One region of the Microbacterium sp. NPDC076911 genome, then DNA from elsewhere that is predicted to be linked to it. Evidence: predicted binding sites of a transcription regulator. Region 1 holds the regulator's gene; the other holds the start of a gene.
The links. Region 1 encodes LexA, which represses DNA repair genes until DNA is damaged. Its sites were predicted from a motif close to TCGAACANNTGTTCGA; they were not measured.
Positions count from the first base shown of each region.

Region 2: a site for LexA is predicted at 12,291-12,306, ahead of AB0O81_RS13195 (DUF222 domain-containing protein). Genes of this name have one in related genera too.

Region 1 covers NZ_JBFBMP010000002.1:14,832-29,949, forward strand. Annotated here, with positions in the region: gene pheS (phenylalanine--tRNA ligase subunit alpha) at 1-862, opposite strand, end outside; gene AB0O81_RS02530 (amino acid ABC transporter permease) at 908-1,843, opposite strand; gene AB0O81_RS02535 (amino acid ABC transporter permease) at 1,840-2,487, opposite strand; gene AB0O81_RS02540 (glutamate ABC transporter substrate-binding protein) at 2,561-3,430, opposite strand; gene AB0O81_RS02545 (amino acid ABC transporter ATP-binding protein) at 3,509-4,261, opposite strand; gene AB0O81_RS02550 (RNA methyltransferase) at 4,394-5,194, opposite strand; gene rplT (50S ribosomal protein L20) at 5,273-5,653, opposite strand; gene rpmI (50S ribosomal protein L35) at 5,686-5,880, opposite strand; gene infC (translation initiation factor IF-3) at 5,951-6,571, opposite strand; gene AB0O81_RS02570 (DUF1844 domain-containing protein) at 6,862-7,266, shown strand; gene AB0O81_RS02575 (SseB family protein) at 7,259-8,059, opposite strand; gene priA (bifunctional 1-(5-phosphoribosyl)-5-((5-phosphoribosylamino)methylideneamino)imidazole-4-carboxamide isomerase/phosphoribosylanthranilate isomerase PriA) at 8,043-8,789, opposite strand; gene hisH (imidazole glycerol phosphate synthase subunit HisH) at 8,844-9,494, opposite strand; gene hisB (imidazoleglycerol-phosphate dehydratase HisB) at 9,491-10,111, opposite strand; gene AB0O81_RS02595 (histidinol-phosphate transaminase) at 10,108-11,193, opposite strand; gene AB0O81_RS02600 (LysM peptidoglycan-binding domain-containing protein) at 11,216-11,608, opposite strand; gene lexA (transcriptional repressor LexA) at 11,892-12,572, shown strand; gene AB0O81_RS02610 (hypothetical protein) at 12,618-14,078, shown strand; gene AB0O81_RS02615 (methylenetetrahydrofolate reductase) at 14,142-15,080, opposite strand.
Region 2 covers NZ_JBFBMP010000009.1:21,342-36,459, reverse strand. Annotated here, with positions in the region: gene truA (tRNA pseudouridine(38-40) synthase TruA) at 1-823, shown strand, start outside; gene AB0O81_RS13235 (endonuclease/exonuclease/phosphatase family protein) at 917-1,642, shown strand; gene AB0O81_RS13230 (cell wall protein) at 1,655-2,215, opposite strand; gene AB0O81_RS13225 (DUF4012 domain-containing protein) at 2,229-4,004, opposite strand; gene AB0O81_RS13220 (VanZ family protein) at 4,180-4,824, shown strand; gene AB0O81_RS13215 (hypothetical protein) at 4,826-5,731, opposite strand; gene AB0O81_RS13210 (sulfite exporter TauE/SafE family protein) at 5,797-6,717, opposite strand; gene AB0O81_RS13205 (Rrf2 family transcriptional regulator) at 6,843-7,319, opposite strand; gene AB0O81_RS13200 (hypothetical protein) at 7,537-10,599, opposite strand; gene AB0O81_RS13195 (DUF222 domain-containing protein) at 10,931-12,280, opposite strand; gene AB0O81_RS13190 (thiamine pyrophosphate-requiring protein) at 12,432-14,249, shown strand; gene AB0O81_RS13185 (alpha/beta fold hydrolase) at 14,246-15,109, shown strand; gene AB0O81_RS13180 (hypothetical protein) at 15,106-15,118, shown strand, end outside.

The sequences.
Region 1 (15,118 bases):
AGCCGCCCCACTCAATCCATCGGGCGCCCCCTTTGAATGTGGGGTGCCACAGGTCAAGCTCCGCGGAAGGCTCTGTGAACGGAAAGAAGTTCGCGCGGAAGCGTGTCTTCGCCTCCGCGCCGAATAGCGCCTTGGCGATGTGGTCGAGGGTTCCCTTGAGGTGCGCCATGGTGATGTTTTTATCGATCACCAGGCCCTCAAACTGGCTGAAGACCGGCAGGTGGGTCGCGTCGAACTCATCGGTCCGGTACGCACGGCCGGGGCACACCACATAGATCGGCAGTTCACGCTCCAGCATGGAGCGCACCTGCACGGGGCTCGTGTGAGTGCGCATCACGAGGTGACGCGCGACCGGATCAACGAAGAACGTGTCTTGCATTTGACGCGCAGGGTGATCTTCGTCGAAGTTCAGCGCGTCGAAGTTGTACCACTCGTGTTCGAGTTCGGGGCCCTCGGCAATCTCCCACCCCATGCCGACGAAAATGTCGCCGATCTGTTCCTGCAATAGCGTCAGCGGGTGCCGCGCACCGACCCGGTTTCGAGCCGCGAGGGCGGTGATGTCGATCCGTTCCGCCTCAAGCTTCGCGGCGGTTTCAGCCTCGGCGATCTCAGCTTCGCGAGCGGCAAATGCTTGGTTCACGCGACCACGCGCTTGACCGACGAGCTTGCCGAACTCGGCCTTCTTTTCGTTGGGAACGTTGCGCAGTTGCGCGTTGAGCATCGCAAGCGGCGAGCCATCGACGCTGTGCGCAGCGCGCGCAACCTTCAATGCGGAGGAATCGGATGCTGCGGTGATGGCTGCCAATGCAGCATCCACCGCTGCGGCAACCGCGTCGGGAGTGATTTCGGGAACGTCAGACACGAGAGTCGAGTCTACCGAGACTCGGGCCGGTATCCGACGGGTCCGCTACCGGCCGGAGTTTGTGTCGGATTGACGAGCCGCCGCGTTGGCTTTGGCTACGAGAATCGCCTGATCAGGATCGATGTTTCCGACGGCGCGCTTTGCCTTGCGAGAAGAGCCGTAACCCGAAGACGTGCGTCGTGATAGCCAGCGCGCAAACCATGACAGCGAGAGATTTATCACGAGGTAGATCACCAAAGTGACAGCAAACAGCGTGAACAGATAGCGATTGCCCAAGGCTGCAGACAGTTGGTTCATCGTGGAGCGGATGAGTTCGTGGTAGCCGACGATATAGCCGAGCGAAGTGTCTTTGAGGAGCACAACGAGTTGCGCGACGATGATCGGAAGCATCTGCCGGAAGGCCTGCGGGAATTCAACCAGAATCTTCGATTGGAAGACCCCCATTCCGACGCTCAAAGCGGCTTCGCGCTGGCCACGCGGAAGCGAGGCAAGACCGGCGCGCAACGCCTCGCCAATCAACGTGCCGTTGTAGAGCGCGAGTGCAACAACCACTGCCCAGAACGCCCCGGTTGATGCAACGAGCAGAATGAACAGCATCATGAGCAGAACGGGCATCCCGCGCAGGAACTCGATGAGCCACGCGGTAGGGATGCGTACCCACGCGATCTCGGAGCTTCGCATAAGCGAAAAGACCATCCCAAGAGCGATCGCACCGACCGCAGCGATGGCCGCAGCCGAAAGGGTTGCTACGACACCTTCCCCGACAATCTCCCAAAACCGCAGTTGCGCGAGCGCCTCCCATCGAGACGAGTCGAACATGCCGGGAAGCGTTATGCCACCAGATTGTCGCTCAGCCGCCAAGGTGAAAATGAGCCAGACAATTGCGCCCAGAATAAGCACACCCGCGACAATCGAGCCGATGAGCGAGGCGCGGCGCGCACGGGGCCCCGGGGCATCGAAGAGAACATTTGCAGAGCTCATCGCTGCACCACCAGACGCTTTTCAAGTTGCCCCGCGACAAGGCCGAGCGGCACCGTGATCAGCAAGTACAGACCGGCCGCGGTCAGCAGGATCGGAATGACCATATTGCCGTTCGAATTCGCGAGCGCTCGCGTCACGGCGAACAGCTCAAGCACGAAGAAGCCACCGGCAACGGAGGAGTTCTTCGTGAGAGCGATGAACACGTTGATCAACGGCGGAATTGTCATGCGGAATGCCTGGGGCAAGACGATCAACGACACCGACTGTCCGAAGCCAAGGCCAATGCTTCGCGCCGCTTCTGCCTGACCGACGGGAACACCGTTGATTCCCGAGCGCAGCGCCTCTGCGACGAACGGCGAGGTGTAGTAGGTGAGGGCGAGGATCGCCAACGGCACGAACGCCCATCGCAATCCCAGAAAGGGAAGGACGAAAGCGGTGAAGAAGAAGACCAACGTCAGCGGAGTGTTTCGCGCGATCTCTGTGTAGAGGGCGGCAAACGCGTTAAGCGCAGTGACCGGCGAGATGCGCATGGCGGCAACCAAGGTGCCAGCCAGCAGGGAAAGAATCCCCGAGGCGACGAGCAACAGAAGGGTCATCCGAAAGCCCTCCCAGAAGGTAGGCCACAGACTCAGGTACTGATCCACTGGTGATCCTCTCGCGTGTCAGTAAGTGGATGCCTCGGCTCTGCACATGTGCAGAGCCGAGGCATCTGATCAATCAGTAGCGGTCGACTGCCGGCGGGTCAATGAACGGAAGAACCGTTCCCGCCGTCGCATCCCACGCAGCTTCGTAGGAACCATCTGCGTAACTGGCTTCGAGCACATCGTTGATCCACATGCGGAACTCGGTGTCATCGAGCGCAAGTCCAATTCCGTAGGGCTCGTCGGTGAAGGGCTCACCGACGACCTTGAACTCGCCCTCGTTCTGGGCAGCGAGGCCCGCGAGGATCACGTTGTCGGTTGAAACAGCAACCACGGCACCGTTACGAAGCGGCTCAAGGCAGTTCGTGTAGGTATCGGTCAGCACCGGCTCAGCGCCGATCTCGGTCAGCATCTCAGCCGGCGTAGAACCGGTGACCGAGCAAACGGGTTGCCCAACGAGGTCTTCTTCGCTGGTGATGTCGTCGTTGTCAGCCAGCACGAGGATCGACTGGCCAGCCATGTAGTACGGGCCAGCGAAGGAAACGACCTCTTTGCGAGAGTCATTGATCGTGTACGTCGCGATGACGATGTCAACTTCACCGTTCTCGATGAACGGCTCACGGTTTGCAGAAACCGCTTCGACCCACTCAATGTTCTCTTCGTCGATTCCGAGGTTCGCGGCGATGATTTTACCCATCTCGACGTCGAAGCCCTCGGGGCCGTCAAGTCCGTTCAAGCCGAACAGCGGCTGATCGAACTTCGTGCCGATCGTGATCGTGCCGGCCTCACTGAGGTCGGCCATGGTGGTGCCTTCCTCGAATTCGACCATTTCGGTATCAGCTTCGACGGTGGTGTCTTCGGCATCACTGGTGTCGCCCGCGCACGCTGTGAGTGCGAGTGCGCCGGTCACAGCCAGCGCGATAAGCGGGAGTCTCGATCGCTTCATCTCTTCGTCCTTTGCTGTTGTGGACCGCTTTCGCAGTCCGCCTCTCGGTTCTCAGCCGCTAGCAACGGCCAAGCGTTCTCAGTGCTCGAGGATCTTAGACAAGAAGTCCTGGGCGCGCTCGCTCTGGGGGTTGGTGAAGAACTCTTCCGGGGTCGCTTCTTCAACGATCGCGCCGTCCGCCATGAACAACACACGATCGGCCGCTTTTCTGGCAAAACCCATCTCGTGGGTGACGACGATCATTGTCATCCCCTCGGCGGCAAGGCCAACCATGACGTCGAGCACCTCGTTGATCATTTCCGGGTCAAGCGCACTTGTCGGCTCGTCCATCAGGATCAGTTTCGGGTTCATAGCCAGTGATCGAGCGATCGCAACACGCTGCTGCTGGCCACCCGAGAGCTGTGCAGGCATTTTCTGCGCCTGGTTCGCAATGCCAACCCGATCCAGCATCGCCATGGCCTTCTCATCAGCGGCCTTCTTCTTCATCTTGCGAACCTTGATCGGACCAAGGGTCACGTTCTCAAGGATTGTCTTGTGCGCGAAGAGGTTGAACGACTGAAAGACCATGCCAACGTCAGCGCGCAAATGGGCGAGCGCCTTGCCCTCTTCTGGCAGCTTGGCGCCATCGATGGTGATCACACCCGAGTCGATGGTCTCGAGTCGGTTGATCGCGCGACATAGTGTGGACTTGCCAGACCCTGAGGGGCCGATCACCACGACAACCTCGCCACGATTCACGGTGGTATTGATGTCTTTCAACACGTGCAAGTCGCCGTAGTGCTTGTCTACGTGCTCTATTACGACGAGCGGCTCGCCTCGTCGAACGTTGATATTCGATGCACGAGGCGCAGGCGCCGGAGATTCAGGTGTCGCCACAAGTTCACCCTAGGGGTGAAGCGCGGTTTAGACACCCGTAGTAGACGCGACCTTTACCGAGTTGTAACAGGAGTGGAACGCGAGAAGTCAGTCCGTCGATCGCTGGGCGAACGCCGTCTCGTAGAGGCACACACTTGCTGCTGTGGCGAGATTCAATGACTCCGCCGCCCCGTAGATCGGCAAGCGCAGCGCCAAATCCGCCAGCTCAAGGTGCTCGTCCTGAAGGCCCCGAGCCTCGTTCCCGAACAACCATGCTGTCGGTCCGGCCAATCGCCCGCGTGCGGCGAGAAAGTCTTCGCCCCCGACGTCGGCAGCGATTACCTGCATACCCGCTGCGTGAGCATGCTCTATTGCGGTGGGAAGCTCGACGCCCACCGCAACGGGAAGATGAAAGAGCGAGCCTGTTGTGGCACGCACGACCTTCGGGTTATACGGGTCGACCGTGCGGCCAGTGAGGACGACAGCGTCAGCGCCTACGGCGTCAGCAGCGCGGATAATCGTGCCCAGATTGCCGGGGTCTCGTATCTCTTCGCAGATGACAACAAGCTTTGGTGACGCCGCGAACACGGCGCGCACCGATGTGGGAGCCTGCCGTGCGACAGCGACGATGCCTTGCGGGGTGACGGTGTCCGCCATCGCGTCCAGCACCGACTCGGTCGTGAGAACAACCTCGAAGCCTGCGTCACGCGCGGCATCTCGAACGTCCCCATGGCGTTCCATGGCTGCCTGCGTGGCGAACAGCTCGATCACTGACTTTGGCCGATATGCGAGCGCCTCTCGGGCAGCCTGCGGTCCCTCCAGCAGAAACAGCCCAGTTTCGTGACGCGCACTGCGCTTGGTCAGCTTTGCGACGGCACGCACTCGCGGGGAACGGGGGTTTTCCAGCACACGATCACCCTATCGCGCACGGGTGTCAGCAACGCGAAAGGCGCCCTCCCCAGGGGGAGGACGCCTTTCGCAGAAAACTTACGCCTTGGGGGCGTTGACGTTCTCGGGCAGTGCGCTTTTCGCGGTCTCAACCAACGACGCAAAAGTCGCGGGATCGTTGACTGCGAGGTCGGCAAGCATACGGCGGTCAACCTGCACGCCAGCAAGGCCAAGGCCCTGAATGAAGCGGTTGTAGGTGACGCCGTTCTGGCGGGCAGCTGCGTTGATGCGCTGGATCCACAGGCGGCGGAAATCGCCCTTGCGCTTGCGCCGGTCGCGGTATGCGTAAACGAGGGAGTGAGTGACCTGCTCCTTCGCCTTGCGGTAAAGACGCGAACGCTGTCCGCGGTAACCGGATGCGCGTTCGAGGATGACGCGACGCTTCTTGTGGGCGTTTACCGCCCGCTTGACTCTAGCCATTTCTTCTACTTCCTAAATGTGTGCGTCGGTACTCAGAGACCGAGGAGCTTCTTAGCGGTCTTCGCGTCGCCGGGAGCCAGAACCTGCTCCTGGTTGAGTCGACGGGTGCGACGGCTCGACTTGCCCTCGAGGTTGTGGCGCATACCGGCCTGCTGCTTCATCAGCTTTCCGCTACCGGTCACCTTGAAGCGCTTCTTGGCACCCGAGTGGGTCTTCTGCTTCGGCATCTCTTTCTTCCTTCGTTTCACTTCCCGCGCGAGCGGGAGTCGGGATCCCGCATCGCGGGAGTGTGGGGCCCTACTCGGCGGGAGCTGAGTCGGGTGTGTCGGTGGGAGAAGCAGTGCGCGCAGAGCGTGCCGCTTCTTTGTTTGCAGCACGCTGGGCGTTCTGCTCGGTCTTCACCTCGGACTTGTTCTTGTGCGGGGCGACGACCATGACCATGTTGCGACCATCGATCGTGGGGTTCGATTCGACCGTTCCAAACTCAGCGACGTCTTCTGCGAACTTGCGAAGCAGACGCACACCCTGCTCGGGTCGTGACTGCTCACGGCCGCGGAACAAAATCATTGCTTTGACCTTGTCGCCGGCCTGCAAGAAGCCCTCAGCGCGCTTGAGTTTGGTTATGTAGTCGTGAGCTTCGATCTTCAGACGGAACCGAACCTCTTTGAGAACGGTGTTCGCCTGATTGCGTCGGGTCTCTTTAGCCTTCTGCGCGGCCTCGTACTTGAACTTCCCGTAGTCCATGATCTTGACAACGGGAGGCTTCGAGTTGGGGGCAACTTCGACCAGGTCGAGGTCGGCCTCCTGAGCGAGGCGCAGCGCGACCTCAATGCGGACGACGCCGACCTGCTCACCCGCGGGTCCTACGAGGCGGACCTCTGGGACGCGGATGCGGTCATTGGTGCGGGGATCGCTGATGCGGAACTCCTCTTCGTACTGTGAAGGCAACCACAGCACGGTTGTGATGTGGCCGAAAGAGGGTTCACTCCACCCACTCGACGCTTCTGCGCGAGCTTGCACCCGGACCCATATGTATCCACATGGCTACCCTGGCCGCATTGCGGTCGGGGCGGAGTGCTTGACCCGGTAGCCTTGAACGGCAAGCGCGGGTGGGATGAAATCCTCTTTCAGTCTGGAGCAGAACGCTCCAGAGCCTTCATGAGTTTAGCAGAGAGAGTGGCGTGGACACGATTCGAGACGATAACGGCCTGAACGGCGGCCTCGGCACGTCACCGGGAGCCACTCAAGATGATGATCGGCATGCCCATTGGGAAGCGCAGGAGCGAGCCGCCGCGTCTGCAACCCGAGATATCGCCGATGTGCCTGCTGTCGAGGTCATCACAACGGCCTCGGTGCACCTCATGAGCGCCGCAGCCGTCAAGGTCGGACTTGCCGATGATCCTGACAACCAGCGGGACCTTGACGAAGCGCGCAAGCTCATCAACGCGCTGGCAGGGCTCATCACCGCAGGGTCACCCGAGATCAGCGATATGCACGCGCGTTCGCTCCGCGACGGTCTGCGCTCACTTCAGTTGGCGTTCCGTGAGGCGTCTCTCATCGAAGACCCGATCGGCAAAGGTCCGGGCGAGAAGTGGACGGGCCCGGTCACGTAGCGGCTCCCCTAACGAGCTTGACGCTCAGCGAATCGACAAGCACCGCGATGCGATCGTCAGCGGCCCAACGAGTCGCAAGGCGAGAGAGCACAGCGTCAAGCTGATTGCGGTCTAAGCCCGCGACGAGCTCCAGCTGGACGACAAGTTCGGGTCCGCGCAGCCTCGCGGACGGATCCCCGGCGTCAACGCTCAAGTCGAGCACTGTCAGCTCGGTGCCGATGCTTGATTGCAGCGCCAGAAAGACCTCGGGTGCCGCGAAGCTCGGCTCCCAGGCGTGCCCCTGTGCGATCGCCCATACTGCAGGGCGGCGCAACACGAACTCGGTTTCGGAAGCGGGATCGATCACGATCAGGTCAGTGTCTTCGGCGGATGCCGCCAATGCGGTGCGCACCCCCTCTGATGGAACGGGTCGTGCCGCAGCATCCCATCGATTCATCGCCTCGACCGAGGTGAACACTGGCAATACTCGGCGACCATCTGGAGCTGCGACGGTGACAATCGAAAGCTCTTGAGTCTTGTCGACCGCAAGCCCGTGAGCACCGACGCCCTCATCGCCCTTCTCTGCGATCAAGGGGATGAGCAGTCGGGCCGCGCGATACGCGTCGACCACCGCTACCTGATCGCCACCACCAGCGTGAAACGCCGTGAGAGCGCTTAGAAGCGCAGGGTCGGCGGAACCATCGTCGCCGGAGTGGGGGTTGGCGTTGAAGCCTCTTCCCTCCCACGGCACACCGGCTGAATCCGCATGCGGATCGTTGCCGAACGCATTCGGAGCGTCAGTGTCCGGCGACATCCAGCGCCTCGGCCAATGTGAAAGCACCCGCGTACAAGGCTTTGCCCACAATGACTCCTTCGACACCGAGCGGTACGAGTTCACGGAGCGCGATGATGTCGTCGAGGCTAGAAACGCCCCCCGATGCCACAACAGGCTTGGGTGTGCGAGCGGTTAGTTCGCGCAAAAGCTCGATGTTCGGGCCTTGCAGCGTGCCGTCTTTCGTGACGTCGGTGACGACATAACGGCTGCAACCAGCCTCTTCGAGACGATCAAGCACCGTCCAAAGGTCGCCACCTTCGCGCGTCCATCCGCGCGCGGCAAGGGTCGTTCCGCGCACATCAAGGCCCACCGCAATGGCGTCGCCATAGCGGCTGATCGCATCGGCGGCCCACTCGGGGTTCTCGAGCGCGGCAGTGCCGAGGTTGATGCGAGCTGCACCGCTCTCGAGAGCCGCTTCGAGCGTGCGATCGTCTCGGATCCCACCGGACACCTCGACCTGCACGCCTCTGACCTGTTTGATCACCTTGCGAATGATTGCCGTGTTCGTGCCACGACCGAATGCCGCATCGAGGTCGACCAGATGAATCCAATCGGCGCCGCTACGCGCCCACTCGAGAGCGGCGTCTACGGGGTCGCCGTAGCTGGTCTCGCTGCCAGCCTCCCCTTGAGTGAGACGCACGGCTTTGCCACCGGCAACGTCAACAGCGGGCAACAGGATCAACTCGGGTGTTGACGAGAAATCGTTCATGGCTCCTTGTGCGGGAAAATCGCTGAGGCATTTACCTCCGCAGACGGCACGATTTCAGAGGGTAGTCCTGCTGAGGCCGTCGAGCCAATTGGAAAGCAATTGGATGCCTGCATCACCCGACTTCTCGGGGTGGAATTGAGTCGCAGAAAGTGGACCATTCTCTACTGCCGCGAGGAATGGGGAACCATAATCGCACCAGGTCAAGATGGGTTTCGGAAATGGCGGCTGCACGTCCAGTGTCCACTCTCGCGCGGCGAACGAATGCACAAAATAGAAGCGTTCGTCTTCTAGGCCCCGAAACAGCCGCGTGCCCTCGTCAGGGGTCACGGTGTTCCATCCCATGTGCGGCAGCACGGGTGCATCCAGCTCTGTGACAGCGCCGGGCCACTCCCCTAGTCCCTTGGAGTCTGCGCCGCGCTCGACACCGTGCTCGAACAGAACCTGCATTCCGACGCAGATTCCGAGTACCGGACGCCCCCCAGCGAGCCGACGACCGATCAGCTCGTCGCTGCGGGTTTCGCGAAGGGCATTCGCCACCGCGCTGAAGGCTCCGACCCCAGGAACAAGCAAACCGTCTGCTTCGAGCACGAGCGAGCGATCTGACGTCAGGCGTGCATCTGCACCAGCAGCGTCCAGAGCCTTCACTGCCGAGTGAACGTTGCCCGACCCGTAGTCGAGCACGGCGACGAGCGGCCTCGAAGTCACAGAGCGCCTTTCGTGCTGGGAATACCTTCGACGAGCGGGTCCAGCGCTTTGGCCTGGCGGAACGCGCGTGCGAATGCCTTGTATTCGGCTTCAGCGATGTGATGTGGGTCACGCCCCGAGATCACACGCACGTGCACGGTCAATGCCGCTTGAAACGAGATGGCCTCGAAGGTGTGGCGCACAAGCGACCCCGTGAAGTGACCACCAATCAGGTGGTGTTCGAACCCGACTGGCTCACCGGTGTGCACCAGATAGGGACGACCGCTGATGTCGACCACAGCCTGCGCCAGTGCCTCATCGAGGGGAACGAGTGCGTCGCCGTAGCGAGAAATGCCGGACTTGTCGCCGAGTGCCTGGCGAATTGCTTGACCGAGCACGATCGAAATGTCTTCCACGGTGTGGTGTGCGTCGATGTCAGTGTCACCGGACGCGCGCACCGTGAGATCGGTCAGCGAGTGCTTGGCGAACGCCGTCAACATGTGGTCGAAGAAGGGAACTGTCGTGTCGATATGACTACGGCCACTCCCGTCTAGGTTGAGTTCGAGCTCAACAGATGACTCGCTCGTGGAACGCCGGATAGACGCAGTGCGCGCGGCGAGGGAAGTAGCTTCGGTCATGACGCTGATCCTATCGACGCCAGCGCGTCCAGGAACGCGGTGGTCTCTTCTTCGGTGCCAGCGGAGACTCTCAGGTGGTGCGGAATCCCGATGTCTCGAATCAAAACACCACGATCGAACAACTGCTGCCACAACTTTGCCGGGTCGTCGACGTCGCCGAACAGTACGAAGTTCGACCACGATTCGTACGGGCGATACCCGAGCGCCTCGATCGTTGCCGAAATTCGATCTCGCTGCGCAACGATGTCGTCGACCATCTGCAGCATCGTCGGTGCATGACGAAGCGCAGCGCTTGCGGCTGCCTGAGTGAGCGCGCTCAAGTGGTACGGCAGCCGAACCAGCCGCAACGCGTCAACAACAGCAGAGTCAGCGGCGAGATAACCCACCCGCGCACCGGCAAAAGCGAACGCTTTGCTCATGGTGCGCGAGACGATAAGTCGCTCGCGACCAGGAAGCAACGTAAGCGCTGAACGCTCCTGTTGCGGCGCGAACTCGTGATACGCCTCGTCGACCACGACCATGCCGGTGGCCGCCTCATACACCGCTTCGATCACATCGAGGCTGACCGGTGTGCCCGTGGGATTGTTCGGCGAACAGAGGAAGACGACGTCAGGTTGCGCCTCTCGCACCTGAGCGGCGGCGTCGACCGCCGAAATCGAATAGTCAGGCTCTCGCCTGCCGGCGATCCACGTTGCCCCGACGCCTTGGCTGAGCAGCGGATACATCGAGTACGTCGGCGCGAAGCCAAATGCCTTTCGCCCCGGACCCGCAAAGGCTTGAAGGACGTGTTGCAACACCTCGTTGGAGCCATTCGCCGCCCAAATGTTGTCAGCTGTGAGTCCGTGACCGAGATAGTCCGCGAACCCCTCTCTCAACGCGACGAAATCGCGATCCGGATAACGATTCACTTCCCGCAGTGCCAATGCGATCGAATCCATGATGTCGTCAGCCACTTCTTGCGGCACAGGATGGGTGTTTTCGTTGACGTTCAGCGCTATCGGCAATGGTGCCTGCGGCGCTCCATAGGGCGTCAGCCCGCGTAAATCATCGCGGAGGGGGAGATCTTCCAGTCGTACACTCACTGGCCCATCGTAGGGCGTACGCCTAGGAGCCAGATGAATACTCGGCAGGCACGGCCAGTCGCTGTCCAACAAGAACATTGGCGCTGTCGAGGGCATTCAACCGCACTATGGCATCAACCACATCGCGCGGGTCTGCTGCAGGGGCCACCTCTTCAGCAATGGACCAGAGCGAGTCTCCTGATCCCACTGTCACGGTTTCGTAGGACACCGATGCCACACCAGAATCCCGAGACGCCATTGCAGCTCCTCCACTGATGGCCGCGATGCTCAATGCGATCACGAGCGGCAACGCCGCTATGGCAGCGAACACGCGCCTGCCACGCGCTGTCAGCCGCAGCTTGGTGGACTGACTCGACGTTCGCTGCGCTGATAGCGATGCCGCCGGCGAAAAGGCTGTGATGCCGATGGTGGTCATGGCTGGTCTCCTCGACTCGGAAGATTCGACTGATCGAAGATTCGCTTTGGCGAATCGACTATCTGGTCATGATGGGAATCTATATTCCGAACGTATCTTCGATGTAATTGGGTGTCAAGTGCCGTTTCTGATTTGCGAGTCTCGAACGCGACACGCGCGTTCGCTTGTACGTTCGAGAGAAGAATCCGGATACGGTTTCGATAGGAGAACCCCACCATGACCCTCCGACATTCGAAGACCGATGCTGGTCAGAGCTGCCGGAGAAACCAGACAGGAGCCGAAGATGAGCGATGCGAGTGGGCGCGATAAGCCGCAAACGCGGCGGCGCAAGAACCTCAGCGACAAGCAGATGGCGATCCTCGAGGTCATCCAGCGTGCGATCGCTCGCAACGGGTATCCGCCGAGCATGCGTGAGATTGGAGATGCCGTCGGCTTGAAGTCGCTCTCTAGCGTCACTCACCAGCTCAACCAGCTGGAGTTGAGCGGATACCTGCGACGCGACGCTGGAAAGACTCGCGCGATGGAGGTCCTTATCGATCTTCCCGGCACCGCCACAGAGAATCCCGCCGACAGTGCACCCGCTGTCGGCGACGCTGCGATGGTTCCTCTGGTCGGCCGCATCGCCGCAGGCGTGCCAATTACCGCCGAACAGCACGTCGAGGAGATTTTCCCGCTCCCCCGTCAACTCGTCGGGAAGGGCGACCTCTTCATGCTCAAGGTTTCGGGCGACTCAATGATTGACGCAGCAATCTGCGACGGCGACTGGGTAGTCGTGCGTTCGCAGAACGTGGCCGACAACGGCGATATTGTTGCCGCAATGCTCGATGAAGAGGCAACGGTCAAGACGTTTCGCCAGCGAGATGGCCACACCTGGCTGTTGCCGCGCAATTCTGCGTTCGAACCGATCCTGGGCGACGATGCCGTCGTTCTCGGCAAAGTAGTTGCGGTGTTACGCGCCGTCTGACCCCCTCCACTAGTCTGGCGGCACCAAGATTTTAGGGGGCATGCCATGGCAACAGAGGTCGAGAAGCTACGCGCTGAGCTAGAGGAGCTGCGACAAGAGAACGCAGCACTCAAAACAGCATCACCAGAACCTGCTGCCACGGTGCGGTCGACGCCCGCGAAGTCGCGAGCGGGGTGGTGGCGCGCAGCACTATCGGCCTTCTGCATCATCCTCGCCGGCTTCATGGTGCCGGTTTCGGTCGTTGCCAGTTGGGCGCGTGTTGAGCTCGTCAGCGAAGATGCCTTCGTCGCCACCTTCGCGCCGCTCGCTGATGACCCCGGTGTGCAGGCTCTGATCATCGATGAGGCGGTCACCGCCATCGATGCCTCCATCGACGTCGAGACCTACACCGACAGCTTGTTCGACGGGATCGCAACGCTTGATCTGCCTCCCGCCGCGCTCACCGCGCTGAATCTGCTTCGAGCTCCCGCGGCATCCGGCGTCCAGAGCCTGATTGAAACTGGTGTGACTAAGGCCGTCGAGTCAGACGCGTTTGCCAGTGTCTGGCGTACCGCTTTGGTGGCTAGCCACCGGGCGCTGATAGCGACTGCCACCGCGGACGATACGGATGGCATCGTCACAATCGCCAATGATGGCACCCTCGCCATTCAGCTCGGTCCTATCGTTGAAGAGCTCAAGTCGCAGATGGTCGAGCAGGGAATCGGCGTCGCCAGTTTGATTCCCGCAATTTCAACCTCAATCGATATCGTGCAAAGTGACGCACTGGTGCTGGTAGGCACCATATATGCCATTGCCGTCGCGGTGGGCTGGTGGCTGCCGGTGGTCTGCCTCGCTCTCTTCGCCATCGGCATTGCGCTTGCCCGCCGTCGCTCTGTCGCGGTACTGGGCACCGGCATCGCAATAGCGATCGGCTCTGGACTTCTCGCAGCGGGATTCGCAGGCGCAAATGCCGTGCTCGGTATCAACGCCTCGGCTCTGGGCATTCCCACCGACACGCTGAGCACAATCTTCTACGCCGTGGTTGGCGCTATGCAAGACACGGCTGTGGTGCTCGCCTTCCTCGGCGTCGTTATCGCAGTCTCGGGTTGGCTGGCCGGTCGATCGCGCCACGCCGCACGAGCCCGCGCTTTCAGTGGGACGCTCTCAACCGCTGCCCGTGGTTCGCTGCAGCGCAACGGTCTGAACACCGGTCGATTCGGCGAGTGGATGTTCCAGCAGCGCCTACTGGTGCGCGCCATCATCCTCGTACTCGCTGTGTTGCTCGTGTTCGCGTTGCGGCCTCTCTCCATCGGCGACATCCTGTTGGTGGTGGTGCTCGCACTCGTTGCCTGGCTCGCCGCGACGCTGGTACAGCGGACTCCCGATGATGTGGCAGCCTCACCGCAGAGTGACCTCGACGATCCAGGCGGAGCAGGCGACACTCTCGTCCTCGACGACGCAGTGGCACCAGATGCAGACCTGGTGGCTGCGACGCCAAGCAACGCAGAAACGCAGAAACTCTCGTAACACATCGAAAAGGGGTGGATGCCGCAGCTTCGTCGCTGCGGCATCCACCCCTTTCGTGTTAGCTCAGCTATCTGTAGTCACGCCGGCATCGCGGAGCACAGCGAGCACCGTGTCGTGATTGTTGAACGCGTAAAGATGAATCCCGGGTGCGCCACCGGCAAGCACCTCGCGCACGAGAGCCGATGCATGTGCGATCCCGATCTGCTTCTGTCCTTCGACGGTCGGTTCAACCTCAAGCGCAACGGACAGCTCAGCGGGCATCGGTTCGCCGCTTAGCTCGATGGTGCGGCGCAACCGAGCCGGTGAGGTGACCGGCATGACGCCCGGCAGGATCGGAATGGTGACGCCAGCAGCTCTCGAACGTTGCACGAAAGCGAGGTAGTCATCGGCGTGAAAGAACAGTTGCGTAATAGCGAGGGTCGCGCCTGCTGCCTGCTTGGCGAGGAGAGCATCGATGTGTTCACTGGCGTAGCGCGAGCGTGGGTGCCCGTTGGGGAATGCTGCAACAGCGATGTCTACGCTTTCGCGACGCGCTACTCGCGCTGCACCAGGCACTCCAGGGACAGGTTCTTCACGATAAGGGGTACGTTCCGCCTGCACCCGATCGATCAGCTGCACAAGCTGCGCTGCGCTTTCTAGGTCTCCCAAGAATTGGTCGTCTTCGCTGACGCCAGGCGGCGGGTCACCCCGCAACGCGAGAAAGCTCCCGATTCCCGCATCAAGAAATTCACGAATCAGCGCGTTAGTCGTCTCGTATGTGCTGCCCACGCAGGTCAGATGGGCAAGCGGCTCCACATTGGTCTCATTGAGGATGTGCGTCAATAGTTCGAGCGAACGCCCACCCGTCGTGCCTCCGGCGCCATAGGTAACCGAGATGAAACGTGGATTCACCGTCGCCAGGCGCTGGATCGTCTGATGAAGATGTGGCCACGCTGCCTCGGAACGGGGCGGGTACACCTCAAAAGAGATCGGCACAGGTGGTGCACTCAGGTCGATTGACATCGTGTGATCTTCGGGTCGAAGGACGAATTCGGGCCGGA
Region 2 (15,118 bases), on a different contig from region 1:
CGTGCAGCCCGTGCTTCGCACGGTGCAGGGCACGCTTGAGTCGGCGCTGTCGTTGGTTCTCGGCGGCGAGCCGCGACTGGTGGTCGCCGGGCGCACCGATGCGGGCGTGCACGCGACCGGTCAGGTCGCGCACATCGACCTTGACGAAGACCAGCAACGGCGCTTGCGCAATGTGCGCGGCAGGGGAGTGAAGAACGCCACGGATGCGGAAACTCTCACCGACTACGCCGTGGGCGCGCTCGCCGCGCGGCTGACCGGTGCGGGCGGTGCCTACCCCGACGTGGTGGTGCGCCGCACTTCGCTCGCGCCCGAAGGCTTCGACGCTCGCTTTTCAGCGGTGTGGCGCCGCTACGAGTACCGCATCGCTGACCGTGTCGCCGGTTACAACCCGATGGAGAGGCTGCGCACAACGAGCGTTCGCTCGAGCCTCGATGTCGAGAAGATGGATGCTGCCGCGAGCAGCCTCATCGGCCTGCACGATTGGGCGGCGTACTGCAGACCGAAAGAGCGTGCGACGACGATTCGTACTCTGCTCGAGTTCGACTGGCATCGCGATGAGCACGGCATTCTGGTCGCCAACGTCAAGGCAGACGCGTTCTGCCACTCGATGGTGCGCGCCCTGGTGGGTGCGTGCGCTGCCGTGGGGGATGGGCGTCTCGATGTTGAAGATGTTGCCGAGATCCGTGATGAGCTGCAGCGGGTTCCCGAGACGAAAGTGCTCGCGGCGCGCGGTCTCACGCTCACGGCGGTGGGGTATCCGAACGATGAACTGCTCGCGCTGCGCGCCGAGCAGACGCGCCGCCGCCGCAGCGACGAACAGTAGCGGGGTCGAGTTCGCGCTGTTTTCTATGAGTGTGCGTAGAGGTAGGACATAAGTCACCGCGGCGACACCTGACAGGAATATGCTGGCACCACCATGAAGGTCATTTCGTACAACCTGCGTAAGCACCAGGCCGCTGGAGAACTTCCGCGCCTGGTGGAGCAACACGAAGCCGACGTGCTCTGCCTCCAAGAGGCGGACACCACCGACATCCCAGACACGATCAACGGGCTCAAGCTTGCTGATTCCACCCAGCGAAACAGACTCGGGCTCGCGGTCTACTACCGCGAGAGCACCTTCCGTGCCGTCGACGTGCGTGCACTCGCGCTTAAGAAGTCGCTGCACGACCGGGTGTTGAAGCCTGCCGAAGAACGTCTCCTCGGCGTTAGACTGTACGACATCGACCACGGCCATGAGGTGATCGTCGCGTCGTTCCACGCTGCCCCGCTCACCGCGCTGAACTCGCTGCGCCGGCACCAGATCCGCACGGCGCTCACCGAACTGCAGCACCTGGGCGAGGGTCTGCCCGCGCTTATGGTGGGCGACTACAACTACCCGGTCTTCAAAGAGAATCTGGGTCAGAAGATTCGCGACCACGGCTACGAACTGAACCTCAGCGACTCACGCACCTACACCCGCTACAAGTTCTTCCGCGGTCACTACGACTTCGCCACCTCGATCGGTTTCGAGATCGACCGCGTGCGCACGCTGCCCCAGGGCTTGAGCGATCACCTGCCGATTCTGGTGACGGCACGGGTGCACGACACAACAGGCGCCGCTCAGTCGCCCGCGAGACCTGTCGTCACGGCCGCGAGCGCATAGCTCGAACGCGAGTCAGTCGTCGCTCTGGCGACGGCGGACAAGAGCGGTGACGCCGACCGCAGCGCCGGCGAGCACGAGCGCTCCGCCGCCGATCCACAGGCCGGTGAGGGTGCCGCTGTCGAACCCGGTGACGGGAAGGCCATCGGTGCCGGTGGTAACAGTCACGCTCGCCGTCGCGCCAGCCGACGTCGCCGAAACCGCGGCGATGTTGTAGATGCCGGTGGCGTCCGTGGGCAAGGTGATGGTGACGGCGGGCAGTGCACCAGAGGCGTCTGAGGTGACCTGGCCGCTCGCGGTGGTGACCGCGGTTCGCACCATGCCGATTGTGGCGCCCGCACCGTTCTCGCCGGTCACGGTGATGGTGACTGACTCGTTCGGTGAGAATGTGGCGTCGTTGCAACCGAACTGGAAGCCGCCGCCAGCCTGCACTGTGCCGGTGGCCGTGGTGCACGATTCAGCGGGAGGGTAGATCGTCGAGGCTTGCGCGGCCAGAGGCGCCGCGACAGTCAACGAGGCCGCGAGCATTGCGCCCGCGGAGAGGCGGGTGATGCGAGTTGCGAATGTCGTGGTCATAACACGCGCAAGTCTACGCGCAGAAATCTGCTTCGGAGTACGCGTTGCCGATAGTGGGAGTCTGCCTGACCAGGAGTTCTGCTCCGGTCGGCACCGTCGAGCGTGCCGTCACGGTGGCAGTGAACGATTCACCCGATGCAAGATCGGTGGAGAAGGAGAGCACGCGACGGCCGTCGTGGCTGGCTCCGCCGAAACCCTTCTCTTCGGTGCTGACAGCATCCATCAATTCGAAGTGCTCGGGAAGGTAGAGATATCCGACCGTTCGAGCTATTCCGGCTGGAACCCCGAATGACCCACCGCCGGTGATGTAGTTCGGCAACGCCGCTGCGTTCTCTGGTGCGTTGTTGGTGACGGTGAGGGTCATCGTGGCCGTGCCTGAGGCGGTGCCCGAATCGTCGAGGGTGCAAGAGTCCCACTGCACGGCAACGTCGGTGTCGAGGTAGTAGTCCATCTTCGACCCCGTACCGTCGTTGACGTATGCGCCGAAGCTCGTGGTGGTCTCGTCGGTGACGGGCAGGCCGCCCGCCAGAGTGGTTTCAGCGATCAGAGCCTGCTCCGACTCGACGGCGCTCCACATCAGCAGGCGGTTTTCGCTGCCCGCTTTGGTGAGAGCGGCGACCAGCTCGACCGGGTCGGAAGTTCCGTCTGAGAGCGCTTCGAAGACGCTTGCGGCGGCGAGAGCGAAGAACGCGTCTTGTTCGGCTGGCACGGTGTAGCGAAGGTAGACGTCGTTGAGCAGCAACTGCACGGCGTTCTCGCTCGTGAGCACATCTCCGGTGGGAAGGTCGATCGGTCCGGTCGCTTCGAGCAGATACGACAGTGCCACGGGATCGAGGGCGATCACGCCATCGACTTCTTCGCCATCATGTTCGAGGGCCCACATCTGGCGGGCCAGTTCTGCCGAGATGCTGAAGTCAGCCACCTGGGTCACGTTCTGAATCCACTTGCCGGGGTGATCGGTGTAGATCGCCAAGACATCGTCGTCGAGGGGCAGTACCGACTCTTCGTACTTCGGGTAGTCGCTCGACGACTCCTGGCCGGCGAGGGTCATCTCTCCGTCATCGGTGTGGATGAGCGCCATCGCCCCCGGGATGCCCCCGAGCGATCGCCATTCGGCGTTGTTCTGAAACAACACGAGGTAGTCGCGAGACTCGTCAGCACCAAGCATGGAGGGAAGCAGCACGGTCGCGCGAGCGAGCGCACTGGTGGCTTCGGCGGCGTCGGTGAGCACGTCGGCAACCTGGTCGATGGCTTCGCTCACCGGGGTAAGCAGCGGCGCGGTGTCGATGCTGTCGATCGATGCTGAGGCAGCGGAAATGCCGGCCGCGCTGATGGTGGCCGGTGCCTGCAACTCCTCAAACAGGGTGAGATCGATGCGGCCGTTTTCGGCGCGCAGCCCGTCGAGCTCGAACGACGATGCGACCTCAGTGAGCGGGGTGAGCGACGTGTTGACCACCTGGTTGGCGGCCGCTGCGACGGTCGACACGGCGTGAAGCTGTGGCCCCACCCACGGCAGCGTCTCGGCGAGCTGCCAAATCGGGTCTGAGGTCAACGACTCAGCGGCACGCGTGTCTACCGAGATGTCATCGATCGCGGCCGTTGCTGCCGCCGGATCGCTGAGGTCGCTGCTGACTGAACCAGCCGCTTGCTGCACATTGCTCAGGTGGCTGTAGGCGAGCACACCGCGAACGCCAACCCATGCGGTCATGGCGACAGCGGCGATAAGAACGCCGCCGAGCACCCAGGCGAAGGTGCGGCCAGCGATCGAAGAAGCAGTTGAGTTAGTCATCTATCCGTGGGGGAGCTCAGGCGTGGGGCTCCAAAGCGCAGCCACCTCACAGTACGTCAGTCTCAGCAAGGCTATCGAGAATAGCCGTGTGTCTGCTGGTGGACCGCGGAGTACACTCACATCAACATGCGCGGCAGTGTCGCAGCGCCCCAGGGGAGGGCGAAGGACGGCTTTGGTGCAGGAACAATCGATCACGATCGCAGCACAGGCGATGGATGCTGCGGCACCCGTCACTGCTGCGCCCGCGGTCGACTCGGCACCACAATCAACACTTGACCTGGCTGGTGGCCCCCCGCCGCCGCCGCCCGGCTACATCTTGGTTCCCCCGCGCCCGCCTCTCGCCGTGGCGCCCGAGTGGCGCCCGCGGGCACCGCAGAGTTCAACCCTTCCTGCTCGCGTACGTGCGCTCGTTCGCGAGCGCCGCGATGTGATCCGTGACCCGCGAGCGTGGCTCGTCGCCTACGGGGTGCTTCTCGCGCTCATCGCGTTTTGGCCGACGCCCGTCGATCGCAACGCGGCGGGCCTGCTGCGCACGATCAGCGCCGCGATTCCGTGGTTGAGCTACAACCTGATCGAGTTCACCGCGAACATCGCTCTGTTTGTTCCCCTCGGCGCGCTAGGGGCGATGCTGTTGACGCGTCGCCCGTGGCTGGTCGTTGTTGTGGCGCTCGCCGTGACAGTTGTCATCGAATCGGTGCAGGCGCTGCTGCTTGCCCAGCGCACACCGAGCGGCCTCGACATCATCGCGAACACCCTCGGGGCAGCCGTGGGGCTGGCGATCGTGCTGCTGGTGCGGCGCAGAAACGACGCCCGAAGCTGAGCTACGCCTCGTCGGGCCGGCCGCGATGCTGGGGCTGGGGCTCGGGCTGGGAGTGCACGCGCGAAGCGGCGGGGTCAGGTTCGTCCCACAGCTCGACGCACTGCACGATCCAGAACGCGCCGAACAGCGCGAGGGCGACGGTCTCGGCGATCAGCGCCACCGGAAAGTCGATGCGCTCCACATAGCCGTTCAGCTCGGCGTATACGTACACGCCGAGAACAAGAATCAGAGTGAATGCGATCAGAATGTACGCGGCTTTGAACCTGCGCCGCGGCGGCGCACCGAGTCTCGGAAACGCGCCGCGGACGGCCACGGCGGCGAACAGCGAGAAGAATGCGACCGTCGCAATGGCGTGGCCTTGATCGAGCACGAAGTCACGAAAGAAGATCCACCCGACGGCGAGCGTCACGAGCACGATGATCGCGAACGTCAGCGAGACCGACACAGCCCCCAGCGACACTTGCCGTCGGCGCGCGAGGATCAGCACCAGAATCACAATCAGCACACCCATCACCAGGTAGGTGATGACCCCGGCGGCGGCGATGGCTTCATATTCCGGAGGAAAGCAGCGGAACTGGCACGGCACGACGATTCGCGCAATGTTTCCCGGACCGAGGGTGGTCGGAATGAAGGCGATCAGCGGCGCGAACAGCGCGGCGGCGTCGAGCAGTGCCCGTTCAACACCGCGCCCCGAGAGGGCGAATAGGGCGAGGGATGCCGCGATCAATGCGCCGACGAAGGCGTCGCGCGCGGGCGTGAAGTAGTAGTTGCTGAGCGACGGCAGCAGGCCGACCTGTGTCGCTGAGATGCCCACCGAGACGAACAAAGCGATGATCGTGCCCGCGATGCCGATGCGCAGGTATCGGTAGGTGCGCATCAGCGACGTGGTGGGAGTCGCAGTTGCCATGCGGCTACGTTAGACCCCCGCGGGCATGCGTCGGCGCTCTTTTTCAGGTGTGGTAGATCGGCGTGTCAGGCCTGACGGATCGGCGCAGCATCCGTCTCGAGTGATCGGGCGTCGGCGGCTACGCACGCCTGTTCACGGCGCCAGGCCCGCCACGAAATGACGACGGCGGCAGCCCAGATCACGGCGATGAGGCTCAGCATCCACACCGTCACGAAACCGGGGGCGTCGAGAACGATCAATAGGGTGCGCACGTTCGTGAAGATGATGATTCCCCCGACCAGCGAGCCAAGCAGACGCGGAGGCAGTTTGCGCACGAGCCAGGCGGCGATCGGTGCCGCGATCACCCCTCCGATCAGCAGAGCAGCGACCCAGGCGAAGTCGAAGCCCTGGGTGCCGAGCGCGAGCAAAAAGCCGATGCTCGCGGCAACCGAGACGAGAAACTCGCTCGTGTCGATCGAGCCGATGACTTTGCGGGGCTCGATGCGCCCGCTCGCGAGCAGTGCCGGGGTGCCGACCGGGCCCCACCCGCCGCCTCCGGTGGCGTCGAGAAACCCACCGGCCAGGCCAATCGGAGCGAGAAAGCGCAGCCGCAGCGGCTTCGAGCGGTCGACCCGCGGAAGCGAGCGAAACGTGAACCGGATCAGGATGTAGATTCCCAGGCTCAGCAGGATCAGGCTCATGAGCGGTCGAGCGGCGTCTGTCGACAGGTTCGACAGCACGGTTGCTCCCACAAAGGCGCCGACCGCCCCGGGGATGCCGATGCGCAGCACAACCTTCCAATCGACATTGCCGAAGCGCCAGTGTGAGACCCCGGAGGCCAGGGTGGTGCCGATCTCGGCAAGGTGCACCGATGCGCTCGCCGCAGCCGGGTTGGCGCCGATTGCCAGAAGCAGCGTTGTCGAAGTGACGCCGTAGGCCATGCCGAGTGCTCCGTCGACGAGTTGCGCGCCGAGGCCCACCAGGGCGAGGAGAACGAGAGTGTGCATGACGACCTATTCCGGCTAATTCCGACTGGATTGGTAGGTAATCAATCAGAGTCGATGGGATGCCGCAATAAACGTGTCGGAATGTGTCGCTGTTGCTGTCGGGGCGCGTAGCCCCGTTCACGTGTTCAGCGCCCGCTGATCCACGACGAGGGATCGTCGGCAAGGGCGCGAACTTCTGCGGGCAACTCTCCTGTCGCGAGTTGCTCGAGCGAGGTGTCATCGAGCACGCGGCGCACGCTCGCGCGCAGCGCTACCCACAGCGTCACCAGGTCGCTGTCGGCGGCGGGATACTCGAGCTCACTCGGACGTTCGTCGCGCACGAAAACCAGAGGGCCCTCGACGGCGCGAATGACGTCAGCCACCGAGATCTCGTCGGCGGGCGAGGCCAGCCGGTAACCGCCGCCCGCTCCGCGCCGACTCTCGACGATGCCCGCTTTGCGCAGTGCCGACAAGATGCCCTCAAGAAAGCTCGCGGGAATGCCCTGCTCGCTCGCGATGCGCTCGCCAGACATACGCTCGCCCGACGCGTGCTCGTCAAGCGAGGCGCGCGCGAGAAACACTGCCGCGCGCACCGCATAGTCAGCTCGAGCAGAGATGCGCATGGGGTCCTTCCGGTGGGGTCCACGTCGGCACGGCTGTGCGTTCCGCGTGATCTCTACAAACACTATTCTGCGAACAAGCGCGCAGAAGAATGGTTCGAGAGTTGCGGGCTTGCCCTGTCATGTCTGAAGGGGCCGCCGACGCAAAACGAACGTCCCGCCCCCGATTGCTCGGGGACGGGACGTTCTCTGGGGAGGCGGCTAGCTCTGGGGAGGTGCGCTAGCCGACATTGTGGCTGGCACGCTGACGACGAATCATCAGTGCGCCGACGCCGACAGCGATCAGGATCGAGGCAAGTGCTGCCCAGCCCATCACGATGCCGGTGTCAAGACCGGTTACGGGGAGCGAAGTTACCGACGAACCATCCGACGCGGTCGCGCCGTCAGTGTCGCTGTCGGTCGAACCTGAATCGGTGCTCGAACCTGAGTCAGTTCCTGAGTCAGTGCCCGTGCCGCCATCGGTTCCGCCGTTGCCGGGGTCAACGGTGTCTTCGACTGCCACGGTGAACGCAGACGTCGATTCAGAGCCTGAGCCGTAACCTGCTGCCACGAACTCGTGCTCGCCAAGTTCGGCGTCAGCGGGAACAACTGCGGTGAATGACACCGAGCCGTCGTTCGAGACAACCGAACCCAGGTCAACCGGGTCGGAGTACATCGTCAACGACACCGACTCGCCGGTGCGGAAGCCGCTGCCGGTCACCGTGACGGTGTCGCCGGGAGCTGCCGAAGCGGGGCTGACGGTCAGCGTGCCCGGTGCACCGGTCGCTTCGAGGCAGGGGTCGCCCTGCACGCCAACCTCGGGCACCGGAGTGCCGTCGGTGACGCCGTCATCTTCGCGAAGCGTGATCCATGCGAACGAGTCGCCGATTGTGACGCCACCAGCGGTGGTTGCCACGTTCGCCGTGTAGTTCGTGGTCGCGCTGCTGCTCTCTTCGGTGTCACCCGTGTAGGGAACTTCAACCGCGGTGCAGGTCTCGCCCGGAGCGAAGGTGACCTTCTGCACGACACCGGCAATCTTCGCCGAGGCAAAGCTGACGGCGCTGAAGTACATGGTCGAGGTCTCTTCTGCGGGGCGCGACAGGTAGATCGGCACCTGCAGCGTTGACGGGCCGCTGCCCTCATCGACGATCACGTCGCCGACTGAGACGACCGGTCGTGTCGATACTTCAGCGGTTCCGATGCTCGCGGGCTCAAGCAGAGCCAGGTCGCTCAGCATGACGCCACCGTCTTCGTCAGGAGCGATGAAGCGCACCTGACGAACGTCGGTGAGGTCGATGCCGGTGAAGTCGCCGACGGGAATCGTGATCTGCTGCAGCAGCACCTTGCGCAGCGGGTTGCCGCTGCCCGGAAGCACCGTGAGTGCGTCGCCGTACTCTGAAGCAACAACCGAAGCCGTAGCGCCGGAACCATCGATCAGCTGGATCGTGATCTCGGTGCTCGTAGCGACAGTCTCGTCGGGTGAGATGCGCAGCGAGAGGTTCTCGAATGCGGTTGCATCAACCGAACCACCGGGCACGGTCACACCGAGCTCTGCCGGGCTCGACGAGCTGGTGTAGGTGAAATGCATTGCGGTGGTCGACGGCACACCCGGCGTCTTGGGGTTAGACGACGTACGTGACACGCTGCCCGCGTTGCCCCAGTCAGGAGCCTGTGCGAAGCCGAGCTCGTTGATGCAGTAAGGCAGCACTCCGGGAACCGGGGTTGACGAGATGCCTTCACAGGTGACGTAGGTGCCACTGCCGCGCAGGTCATAGGTCGTTCCCGGCACATCGAAGTTGTCGATGTCGAAGCGAGTGGATGCTGGCTGGGTCGCGCTCACGCGGATGTCAGCGAAGTCAAGGTCAGCCGGCTTTGCGTCGGTGCCATCGAACATCGGCAGGAATTCGTCAGCGCCACCCAGGGTGAGGCGGAAGAACGCAGCCATGTAGGCGTTGCCCACTGCGTACTGCTCTGCAGCATCCAAACGAGTTTCTGAGACGGTCGAGCCACAGGTCGCGTCAGTCTGCTCGCGGTCGTAGCTGCGCCAGTCATCGCTGGTCGCGTACGGGTACAGGTCCGGGGTCCAGATCGTGTTGAAGTAGTTGTGGTTGGTGCCCATGATCAGTACTGATGAACGAAGCACGTCGTCGTCGTACGAGTGACGCGAGTCGTTGATGTACTTCTGGCCCATCTGGTCTTCGACGTCGCCATCGCAGTAGGGGAGAAGAGTCGCGGTGATGACTCCGGGAACCGCGATGCGGCTGTATGAGGTCGGTGCGATCGGCAGCACGGAGTTGATGCCGAAGGGCTCGTCTTGCTCAGCGTTCAGCACAGCTGCGCGCATGATTCCTTCGCCACCGCGTGAGTGGCCCATGAGGCCCACGTTGTCGAGGTCGAGACGACCGGCGAGTGATGCAGAGACGGGAACGATGGCGTCGTCGGGTGAGACGTAGGTGCCGGCGTTTGCGTCACGCAACAGGTCGAGGTGGTCGATGACGAGCTGGGCACGTGCAAGCGCGCCGGTGTCGTCAGAGAGCGAACCGTCAAGCGCGTTGACCGCGTTGGCCGAAACGGAGACAACCGCGTAGCCCTGGCTTGCGAGGATCTCTGCCGCGTCGTTGTAGCCGAGGTAGCTGGGAACCTCGTCTTGGTCTTCACCACAGGGCCAGGCGAGCGGGTTGCGCGTGCCGTTGGTGCACGAAGTGTGGCGGCCGTGGAGGAAAACAACCACGGGCAGCGCACCAGTGGCACCCTCGGGCATGAACACGGCGGCGCGCATTTCACCCAGACGGTCGAAGCCAGAAAGCTCGATCGCTTCGTCGCCCAGGTCATAGTCGAGACGCTCTACGGCGTAGTCACCCATCGCGCTGGGGTCTGCGGTCAACTCGGGTACCTCAGCGGCAAGCGGAGCCAGCAGCGACTTCATCGCGAACGAGTCGACCTCAACCTCGATCGATTCGCTCGGGTTGCCCTGGCCAGCCCAGCCTTGCAGCACATCGTCGGTGTCGACGACCTCAGGGTCGGCGGTGGTCGCCGACAGCGTCATGCCGTCGAGCGACTCGGTGGCAAAGCCCAGGTCAAGGTCATCGGCCCACAGGGTGGGAACGTCTGCCGTGATCTCAAGGGGCTCGTCGAGTGTTTTGACTACTTCGTAGCCACCCGCGACTTCGGTGATCGTCCAGTCGTCGCCTTCAGCCACGACGCCGGCATCTGCCGCGGATGCGGGCAGCGCGACAAACATGGATGCAACGGTCGTACAGGCGGCAGCGGCAAGTACCGCTTTGGTTATTCGCGTGCGAAACACAGTTCTCCTGGGGAGGGAGGGTGGGCGGGGGAGGTGATGCTGACCTGCGTCTCGTCCGCCCAATGCCAGCGGCGGTGAGCCTTCGCTGGCTCGTCAAAGTTAGCGAGACAAATGGTTCTCAAGGCGAGTGGAAACAAACTTGAAACGTTTCGCAACGACTCAGAAATTCGAGGCAGATTTCGGGTGGGATGCGCTTTCCGTGGCGACGCCGACACGTCTCGAAAGTTTGGGCTGGTCCCACAGGATTTCGAGGAGTGAGTTGACGCCCAGGTGGGTGCGCCACTGCGCGAATCTGTCACCGCGCTGTGTCTGTTGTGCGCCTGCTTCACGCTCAGAACGGCGCCGTGCCGCCATCACTTGGCCGAAATGCCACCACGCGGCGCTCGGGATAGACGTCGTATTGCCGCCCGGTCGGCGAAGTCCATTGCAGTGCGCCGCCGCTGTCGGCGATCTGGGTTACCGTCCAGCCGCCGTGATGCTTGACGCGATGATGTCCACGGCAGATCGGACTCAGATTGTCGAGCGAGGTGCCGCCGCCGTCTTCCCATGCGACCGTATGGTCGATTTCGCATCGGGCGGCGGTGAGTCCGCATCCCGGCGCCATGCACCTGTCGGCTCGCCACCTGACCAACCGTCTCAACGAGGCTGGAGGTCGGTATTGATCTCGCCCCACCGAGAGAACCATTCCGGTCTCTGGGTGGGTGAGCACCCGCATCCACCCACTCTCTCCACCACACAGCTGCTTCGCCCGATTGAGCGGGATCGGCCCGATGCCCTCGACTTCGGCGGGTGCGAGCTCGGCTGCGGCGCGAGCGTCTTCATCGTCGACCAGTAACGCCAGCGCGGGCACGGTCACCGTCACATTCGCGCGAATGCCCCGCGTAACCGCTGGGCTGTCTATGGCCTCGCCGTCAATGAGCAGGTCGCACAGTACGTCGGACCGCAACTGGTCGAGGGTGCGCCTCTCGCCCTCGCCCTCGCCCTCGCCGCGGTTCTCGCTCTCGCTCTCGCGCTCGCCCCGACACTCGCGCTCGCGGTCTGCCTCGAGCATCGCCTTCGCCATGGCAGTCGCACGGTTGTATGCCGCGTGAATCTCAACGGCAGGAGCCAGAATGCCCAGCCACGCCATGCCGTCATCGGCGGGTGTCACATATGCGCGCCGCTGTTCAAGGGCTTCTTCGTGTCGCTGTGGCAACGTCACCGACCGTGCAACCTCGACGAGGCGGTGTACCTTGCGGCGAAACGTTCCGACGGGTTCCGCCTCGGCGAGAATGATAGCCCGCGGCAGCAGATCGGCGCGCAACTCGGGTTCCGCTTTGTCCACGGCATCAACCAGAATCTCGGCGTGCTGCTGTGTCATTCGCGATGCGCGCATCGAGGCGAGCACCGCCGGATAGCGTACGACAACCGCATCGGCGAGCCGCAACAGATTGCTGGCCGCAGTCTCGGTGACCCGCAATGCGGCGGCTAGTTCAAGACGAATGCCTCGCTCGACGACGTCAGTAAGTTCGCGGCCGTGGCGCGCAGCATCCGCCAATGAAAACTGGTGCATTTTCTCGAGTGCTTCGAGCTGAGATGCCGCGATCTGCGTGATCTGTCGGGCGAACTCGACGACCTCATCGACTCCATCCGCAGCGCGCTCGGCGTCTTCGGGAGAGGGAATCGAACCATCGATCGACATAACAAAAGATTAGTACATACGTACGACACTCGGCCTGATCGAAGACCTCGCTGTGGACAACGCCAGGAACCTGCGCCGTGGGGAGGGTAGCGCGCCTCAACGCAGTGTCAAGTGCCTTGGAATCGGTCTCAAATCGGCCTTGACTAGACGCATGCCTACAGTCAGCGACTTCATCATCGATCGAGTGCAGGAATGGGGTGTCTCGCGGGTCTTCGGTTACCCCGGCGATGGCATCGGAGAGTTCGACGGCGCCCTGGGCCGCGCCGAGAAAGCAGGGGAGGGGTTGGAGTACATTCGCCCCACCCACGAAGAGCTCTGCTCGCTTATGGCCACCGCGCACGCCAAGTTCACCGGAGAGGTGGGGGTGTGCATTGCCACGTCTAGCCCCGGGGCGTTCCATCTCATCAATGGGCTCTACGACGCGCAGATGGACAACCAACCGGTCGTGGCCATCGTCGGCCAGCAGGGCCTCGCCTCGATGGGCACCGCCACTCTGCAAGAGAACAACCTCGAGCGGGTGTTCGCCGACGTTGCCGCCTACGTGCAGACGGTGACCACTCCGCAGCAAGCGCAGGTGGTGGTCGACACTGCGTTTCGCACCGCTATCGCGCGGCGCCAGCCGACGGTTATTGTGCTGCCCCATGACGTGCAGGCTCTGCCCGCCGAGGCTCCGCAACCCGAGCACTGGGTATCGCGGTCGAGCGCGAAGCCCGCGTCGATTGAGATCACGCCACCCGCAGACGACATTGCGCGCATGGCAAAGCTCATCAACGAGGGTGAGCGTGTGACGTTCTTCGTGGGGGCGGGTGCGCAGGGCGCTACCGAAGAGGTGCTCGAGGCGGCCCGACTGTCGGGCGCCGGCATCATCACCGCTCTTCGGGGCAAAGACGTGATCAGCTCTGATGTCGCCCATCACACTCAGCAACTCGGTCTGCTTGGCTCGCTTCCGAGCCTGCACCAAATGCAGCGTTGCGACACCCTCGTGATGCTCGGCACCAACTACCCCTACGGGGAGTTCATGCCCGAGACCGGTCAGGCCCGCGCCGTGCAGGTTGATCTGCGGCCCGAGCATCTGGGAACCCGGTATCCGACAGAGCTCAACCTCTGGGGTGACGTCGCCTCGACCCTGCGCGCAGTGATCCCCCAGCTCACCGAGAAGACCGACCTGTCGTGGCAGCAGAAGGTCGCTGAAGAAATGGCCGGATGGGTGCGCGAGATGCAGGCGCAGGCGATGGTCGATTACTCCGACGGGGTGAATCCGCGGCGCGTGTTCCACGAGCTCAATGAGCGCCTGCCGCACGGCGCCATTGTCACGGCCGACGCAGGAACTTCCGCCGATTGGTATGGCCACCACATTCGACTGCGCGACGGCATGCGCGGTGACCTTTCGGGCCGCCTCGCCACGATGATGGCGGCAATGCCCTACGCGCTCGCCGCGAAGTTCGCCTACTCTGACCGCACCGTGGTCTGCACGATCGGCGATGGTGCGTTTCAGATGCTCGGCATGAACGAACTGATCACCATCAAGAAGTACATGCAGCAGTGGCAGTCGCCGCAGCTCATCATCGTCGTGCTGCACAACGACGACCTGGCTCAGGTGTCGTGGGAGATGCGAACCGAAGACGCCAACCCGCTGTGGGAGGGCTCGCAGAACGTCGAGTCGGTCGACTATGCCGGCTGGGCGGAGCTCGTCGGGTTTCAGGGCATTCGCGTCACGAGTGACGACGAAGCCGCCCCGGCGGTCGAAGCGGCCCTCGCGCACCGCGGCGTCACGCTCATCGACGCCTACGTCAGCAAGAACGTTCCGCCGTTGCCGCCCCACATCACGGCGGAGTTCGCGAAAAACACCGACCTGGCGTTGCTGAAGGGCGACCCGTCGGCGGTTGACGTCATCCGCGACTCGGCCGAAGCTCTCGCCACACAGACAGCAGAGCGGGTCAAGGGCGCGCTGCACATCGGCGACCGATGACTGCTCGGCAGATCACGCTGCGCGACGGTCGCGCGCTGGGGCTGTCGGATCTTGGCGACCCCATTGCTCGACGGCTGGTGCTGCTGTGCCACCCTTCGCCGGGCGCCAGCGAGTTCGACCCCGACCCACTCGTCACGACCCAGTGGGGCGTGCGCGTCATCGCGCCGGAACGACCGGGATATGGCGCGAGCGACCCGTGGCGTCGCGACGCTGATGCCTCGTTCTGGCGGCACGCCGACGATGTTGCGAGCTATCTGCGCGGCGTTGAGCGTCAGGCGATGATGCTCGAGGGCGTCGAATACGGCGCGGTCGGAGTGGTGGGCTGGGGCGCGGGCGGTCTGGTGGCGCTCGCGCTTGCGGCGCAGCATCCTGAGCTTGTCGATCAAGCGGTCGTGATCGATACGCCCGCGCCCGAGCATTTTCCTGATGAGGTGGCCGCTGATGCTCCGTTCACACCGTCGATGCTGGGAATTTCAGAGCGTGAGCCGGGGTGGCTTGCGGCGAGCGATCGTGTCGAGCGGATGCTGAAACTCGCCGCGCGGCAGGGCGATGCCGGAGTTCGTGGTGATCAGCTCGCCTTCGCTGACCGTGACTGGTTGAAACGGCTCGACCGTGTGCGCGCGGAGACGCTGCTCGTGTATGGCGAGGATCACCCCGAGGTGAGCGCCGACATCGACGGGCGCTGGTATCGCAGCCGACTGCTGAACGCTCGCACCGTGCGCGCCGAGGGCGCGGGGCTTGCGATCGCGACGCACTGGCGCAAGATTCTTGCGCACGTCGCTCCGCAACACGGTGACGTGCCGCGTTCGATACGGGGTAGCAACCGTCGAAAGGCACGCTCCGCTACGATCACCGCATGACCACTTCTG